DNA from 3 places in the Salinithrix halophila genome. Region 1 is predicted to be linked to each of the others. Evidence: riboswitches for the same ligand, from Rfam matches in the RefSeq annotation. Region 1 holds a riboswitch; each other region holds the start of a gene.
What was found. Region 1 has a riboswitch for lysine ahead of ACFOUO_RS16135 (amino acid permease). Riboswitches for the same ligand answer to the same signal wherever they lie in the genome.

Region 1 (2,269 bases):
AGCAGCCCGTACCAGTCGACTCCCCCGCCGGTAAAGGCCGACCAGTTCTGCCCGGCAATGACGATCAGACAGAGGGCGAAAGCGAACAACGGGCCGAAGGGGAACCATTTAGCTCGATAGGGAAGCTTAGAAGGATCCCTGCCCTGAGCCACGTACGCTTTTCGAAAACGGTAATGGCTGATCGCTATTCCCAACCAAACGATGAAGCCGGACAGACCAGAAGCATTGAGTAACCAGACATAGACTGTCCCATCCCCAAAGATGGAAGCAAGGAAGGCCAACATGCCGATAACGGTAGTGGCGAGCAGGGCAAACACAGGGATTCCACGGCGGTTTACCCGGGCGAATAGTCGGGGAGCGTGGCCTTCTTTGGCCAGGTACCACAGCATCCGAGTGGAGGCGTACATTCCCGAGTTGCCCGCAGATAGCACTGCTGTCAGAATCACCGCGTTCATCACTGAGGCGGCAAAAGCCAGGCCCGCTTTATTGAAGACGATGGTGAAAGGGCTAACCGCGATGTTTCCCAAGTCATCGTTCACCAACTTAGGATCCGTGTAAGGAATGATCAGGCCAATGATTAAAATGGCGAACACATAGAAGAGCAGGATACGCCAGAAGACCTGGCGGATGGCACGCGGGATATTCTTACGGGGATTTTCGCTTTCCCCGGCAGCTACCCCGATTAACTCCGTACCCTGAAAGGAAAAACCAGCCACCATGAATACGGCCAGGATGGCAGCCCATCCTCCATGGAAGGGGGCGTCGTTCAACGTCCAATTATGAAAACCGACAGCCTGACCTCCCATGATTCCAAAAATCATCAAAACGCCAACGATGAGGAAAATGACCACCGTTCCCACCTTAATAAAGGCGAACCAGTATTCCGCTTCACCGAAACCGCGGACGGAGAGGAAGTTCAACCCGACCAAGATCGAAAGAAAAAGGCTGCTCCACAAAATTGAAGACGTATCAGGGAACCAGAATTTCATTACCAGCGTGGCTGCTGACAAATCGGCGGCGATAGTAATCGCCCAGTTATACCAATAATTCCATCCCATAGCAAAACCGAGGGCCGGGTCGACAAAACGGGAGGAATAGGTGCTAAAGGAGCCGGAGACGGGCATGAAAGAGGCCATCTCCCCCAAGCTGGTCATCAAAAAATAGACCATGATTCCCACAGCAACGTAGGCAGTCAGTGCCCCGCCGGGGCCGGCTTCATGAATGGAGCTTCCACTGGCTACAAACAGCCCCGTCCCGATGGCTCCACCAATGGCGATCATCGACAGGTGGCGGGACTTTAAATCTCTCTTCAACCCTCCCGAAGATGCTCCGTTTTCCGAAGTTACTTGCATGGATGATTGCACCCCTCTTTTTTATTTATTGCAGAAGATTCAACAACCCTTTCGCTATCACCTTTTTTGGCAAATACCCACGCGATAGATAATAGAAAATACCGCCGAAAACGATCTTCGACGGTACTGTGCAAACCACATCACCTTCCGCGAAGATAGCGCACCACGGCAGCAGCGAGAGCCGACGTGACAGTCCTGTCCCTTGTCGGAAACAGGCCCAGCCTGACCGTCCGGAGACGACAGCACAGACTTCGGCGGCTTTCCCTTTCTCCCGCGTTCCTAGGGAACTCCGTCCCTCCTGCGGGTTACTAATGAAAACCGCAACCTCTACCTCACCTTACAGCGATGAGGATTTCGTCATCATTCGATTGTTGACAATCGGTAACCAGTATAACGAATGGAAAAAAGGTTGACAATGGGATGTTTTTCCGTCCCGGGATGCTGGTATTCTAGTTACCAACAAAACGATTTGATGGCACCCCTGAGCCAACTTCCGCCGCTTCCCCTCTAATCACCTACAAAATGGGCCATAAACGGGCAATCTATGGGGCTTCTCCCCTGCCTAGTTATTCATCAACCCGTCATTTACGATCAGGCAACGACCGTACTCTGGATGAATTGGAAAAGTCTTAACGGCTTACTTTGAGGATTTCTTCCCTTTGACGATTGATCCCGCTTCAAAGGGATACTATACTGTGAACATCCGCCTATTTCCTAAGTCCCAGTATTCAGACCAAGAAAGGATGATCGCCTTTGTCCAAACAACAGATCGGTGTTATCGGCCTGGCCGTCATGGGTAAAAACCTGGCCTTCAACATCGAGAGCAAAGGATTCTCCGTCTCTGTTTACAACCGGTCACCGGAGAAAACGGAACAGGTTTTGAAAGAAGCCGAAGGCAAAAATCTGAAGGGTACTTT
Region 2 (2,269 bases), on a different contig from region 1:
CTGACAATACCGTTCCTGGTGCAAAGTTTCGGGATCTTTCTCATGCGTCAGTTCTTCCTGTCGGTTCCCCGGGAGCTGGAAGAGGCGGCCTTTCTCGACGGTCTCAGTCGTTGGGGGGTGTTCTGGCGGATCGTGATGCCCCTCGCCAAGCCTGCGCTGGCGGCCCAGACTATTTTCATTTTTATGGGAAACTGGAACAGTTTTATGTGGCCCAACCTGCTGGCCAGCACCAAAGATATGTATACAGTGCCCGTGGGCCTGAACACCTTGTACGGCGAGTATGACGCTTTCTGGAACAACATCCTCGCCGGCGCCATGTTTATGACCGTACCGGTAATTATTGTGTTTATCTTGTTTCAACGCCATTTTATTAAGGGAGTATCAACTACGGGCTTAAAGTGATGGGGTTCGGGTGGCGGGGTTGGTTCCATCATTTCCGTTCACAAGCTCCCTCTCTGACTGAAGGAGTACTGGTGACAGCCGGATGTCCATACGGTTCCCTTCTTTTCCCGTAAGAAAGGTGTTGTACTGTTTTTGTCGGTATGTTACCATCGTAAACAATTAAAAATACGGGCGAGAGCGAATGATTGAAAAATTTTACGTTTGCTTTTTTCGCTCGGGGGTAAGTGAACAATCGAAAACCCTCACGATTCACGTGTGAATAAGAGGTGCAAAAACCATCAGTATCCGTTGCGAGGTGCGGTGCCGAAGAACGGCGGAGAAAGGGGTTTATTGCCGAAGTCCGTCCACCCGCCGCGGGAGGAGGGGTTGGGTCCGTCACCGAACAGGGGCGGGACTGTCACGGGATTTTCCGTGGAGAGCTGATCACAGGGAGCGAGTGAGGCTGGTGTGTGCCGTTGGTTAAGGCGACAGCTGGAACTTCCTGCTGTGGCCTTTTCTTGTCTCAAGGGCCGCACCGTAAAAAGGAGAGGAGATTCTAACAGGAAAATGGGACTCGTCGTACAAAAGTTTGGCGGAACTTCCGTCGGCAGTGTGGACCGTATCCAAAACGTCGCGGAAAAAGTGGCTAGAACCCATGCTGAGGGTCACCAGGTTGTAGTGACGGTGTCGGCGATGGGAAAGACCACGGATGAGCTGGTCTCCCTGGCTCGGCAGATAAGCAGTCACCCTCCCCAGCGGGAGATGGATGTCCTCCTGACTACGGGCGAGCAGGTGACCATTGCCCTTCTTAGTATGGCTTTGCAGGAGAAAGGGTTGAAAGCGCGTCCCATGACGGGCTGGCAGGCGGGCATCCAGACGGATCCCATTCACGGAAAAGCGCGAATCGACCATATCGATACCCGCAGGGTAAAAGAATGCCTCGAGTGGGGAGAGATTGTTGTTGTTGCAGGCTTCCAGGGAGTTTCCGCCGAGGGAGAGATCACGACTCTCGGACGGGGGGGATCTGATACGACGGCCGTCGCCCTGGCTGCAGCGCTTCGGGCAGATCGGTGTGAGATCTTCACCGATGTTACCGGTGTCTTCACTGCTGACCCCCGGATGGCGCCCAAAGCAAGCAAGCTGAAGGAAATTTCCTATGAAGAGATGCTGGAACTGGCTAACTTAGGGGCGGGGGTTTTGCACCCGCGGTCTGTGGAGTGTGCCATGACCCATCAGGTCCCGTTGGTAGTCCGATCCAGTTTTGTTGACGAAGAAGGTACCTGCGTTAAGGAGGCGGACCAGATGGAAGAACAGATCAATGTGCGGGGAGTGGCCCACGATCTTCAGGTGGCGAGGATGAAAGTCCTGGGCCTTCCCAATCGGGCTGAGACGCTGACGACGCTCTTCACCCGACTGGCTAATGCTCACATCAATGTGGATATGATTGTTACCAGTGAACATGACGATGAGCGGATCGATGTGGCTTTCAGCGTTCACGAGGATGAAGGAGACGAGGCGCAAAGCGTGATCGAGGAGTACCAGGGTGAGTTGGGCTGTATCAAGGTTCTCTCTGAGACGGGCTTGGCCAAAGTATCCGCTGTGGGGGCGGGAATGGTCACCAATCCTGGTGTCGCGGCACGGATGTTCACATCCCTCTCCGAAGCAGGAGTCCGAATTAAGATGGTTTCCACATCGGAAATTAAAATCTCTTGTGTCATTCCTAAGGGACAGGCGGAAAAAGCGGTCCGGGAGCTCCATACGACTTTCGGCCTTGATGTAGAGGAAGAGGCGCTTGCCGGCGTCGTTTCATAAGGAAAGACGAAACGTATAAAAAACTGGGAGGGACTCCATTTCCTTCCCAGTTTTTTCTATGCTCTCAATCAAATAA
Region 3 (2,269 bases), 200 kb from region 1:
TTGGCAAGCATGGCCTCATAAGCAGCCTGGTAGAGAGCCGTTCGGGGGTTGTCATTCATCCCTCCATCGACGGCGATATACTTGCGTACCCCCGCCACTTCTTTCATCGTACCGACCGTGTATAGGGTCGTACCCGCTTCTCCAACAATACTGCGACCCGGCTCCAACCAGATCTCCGGTACCCCCGCTTCCCCAAACCCAGCCCGCACACCGGCGGCAATCGCTTCGACATAGGCGGAGACGGGCAGAGGCCGATCTTCTCCGCTGTAGCGAATGCCAAAGCCTCCGCCCAAGTTAAGGATCCGGGTTTGAAGGCCGAGAGAGGAGCGGCATTCCCTGGATAGCTGAGCCATCTTTTCAATGGCAAGAGAAAAACCGTCTGTTTCGAATATTTGACTCCCGATATGGCAATGGAAACCCAAGAGCTCCAACGATTCTGCTGCAATAGCCTTTGCTGCTGCCCGCATCACCTGTCCGCTTTGGTAGTCGAAGCCAAACTTGGAATCCTCTTGGCCGGTCTGGATGTAATTATGGGTATGGGCCTCCACTCCAGGGGTTGTACGGAGCAGGATTTGGGCTTTCATTTCTTTGTCTGCGGCTAGGCCGGCCAACAGTTCCAGTTCAATGAAATTGTCGACAACAAAAAGTCCCACTCCCGCTTCCAAAGCCATCTCCAATTCCTCGGGGGTTTTGTTGTTCCCGTGGAAATAAATCCGCTCCGGCGGGAATCCGGCTTTCAGGGCCGTATACAGTTCCCCGTCCGAAACCACATCCAGCCGAAGCCCTTCCTCCGCTACCACCCGGCACATGGCCAGCGTGCTGAAGGCTTTACTTGCGTAAGCCACCTGGAAGGGCAATCCCGTATGACGGAAAGCGGCGATGAATTGGCGCATTCGTTCCCGGATCAGCGCTTCGTCCACAATATAAAGGGGGGTGCCATACCGCGCCGCGAGCTCGACGGTATCGCATCCTCCAATTTCCAGATGTCCCTGCCCATTGATCCGGCTGGTTCCGTGTAAGTGCATGGATGGGTCTCCTCTCCGTCTCTTTGAAAAGAAAAAAGCAACGGACGAATACGTCTGTTGCCTAGAACGCAGTCCTCCTGATGGTAGCTCTCCGCAAAGCTGCGGCAGTCCCCTGCTTGTTTAGCAGGAGACCAGTACAGCGGCTTCGGCATCCACTGTACTTCGGCAGGCAACCCTTTCCCTTTTTTTCATCGATGCCTTTCTCCAAAAAGGTACTGATGCAACCTGCGCCTCTACACAATCAGAGCTTTGATTAGCTTGAATAGGTTGTTCCGATAAACTAATTACCTTGGAGGATACCACAATCCCGACAGCATGCCAAGAGACAAAAGGCTGATTTTTTCAATGGGGAACAGGAATGTCCAGGCCACTTTTTTCCATGATCAGATGGACGGCCTTGGTCGTTACCGGTGCCCCCCATAAACGATCATCATGATGGGCCATTTTCCCTACATCACCAATTCCGACTACGAGCGGAAAACGGAATCGATTCAAGACATCCACTGTATCCCCGTAGATGCGCAGAGGGCCCTCCGGCAGTTCCACACCCTCCTTGTCTACGCCATGTTGTACGATCCGGCCTTCCCGGTCTAAGGCAACATGAACTGACACCCCGGCCACCTCCGGGCAGTTAGAGGCCACCGCCACCACCCCGAGAACATCGACTTCCGGGTGGCTGACGACGTATTCAAGCGCTTTTTCCCCTTTGCCCTTCCAACGGGATCCGCAGTCATCAAACATGATCAACACAGGATCGTAAGCAGCCGACCGGATCAATTCCACCAATTCTGGCCCTGTCAGCGGCGTTGGATTGCCGGCTGAGGCGGAGATACAACGTCCCCCAATTCGCCTCGCCACTGCTTCCACCGTCTCCTGTGCGACCCGATCCCCATCCGTGATCAAGATCACTTGCCGCTTTGTCACGAATCATCATCCCTTCGGGCGGAAAATCAAGGCGGTGAAGAAGCCAAAGATAATGGCTGCCGAGATACCTGCACTAGTAACCTGGAAAATCCCCGACAAAACACCGATCAAGCCGTGTTCCCTCGACTCCTCTAGAGCTCCGTTAACCAGGGAATTCCCGAAACTGGTAATAGGAACCGAAGCCCCCGCCCCGGCAAATTTGATTAACGGTTCGTACAAACCGAACCCCGCCAAGACGGCACCGACCACCACGAAGGTGCTCAAAATGTGGGCAGGCGTGAGGGGAGTCAAATCCATAAGCAATTGCCCGATGACACAGA

Region 2: another riboswitch for lysine. It lies ahead of ACFOUO_RS02460 (aspartate kinase); the one in region 1 lies ahead of ACFOUO_RS16135 (amino acid permease).
Region 3: another riboswitch for lysine. It lies ahead of lysA (diaminopimelate decarboxylase); the one in region 1 lies ahead of ACFOUO_RS16135 (amino acid permease).

What each region holds. Positions count from the first base shown of each region.
Region 1 is NZ_JBHSAP010000018.1:624,701-626,969, forward strand. It holds gene ACFOUO_RS16135 (amino acid permease) at 1-1,352, opposite strand, end outside; lysine riboswitch at 1,501-1,690, opposite strand; gene gndA (NADP-dependent phosphogluconate dehydrogenase) at 2,106-2,269, shown strand, end outside.
Region 2 is NZ_JBHSAP010000007.1:53,822-56,090, reverse strand. It holds gene ACFOUO_RS02465 (carbohydrate ABC transporter permease) at 1-402, shown strand, start outside; lysine riboswitch at 656-832, shown strand; gene ACFOUO_RS02460 (aspartate kinase) at 949-2,193, shown strand.
Region 3 is NZ_JBHSAP010000018.1:424,360-426,628, forward strand. It holds gene lysA (diaminopimelate decarboxylase) at 1-1,025, opposite strand, end outside; lysine riboswitch at 1,102-1,269, opposite strand; gene ACFOUO_RS15130 (stage V sporulation protein AE) at 1,368-1,949, opposite strand; gene spoVAE (stage V sporulation protein AE) at 1,956-2,269, opposite strand, start outside.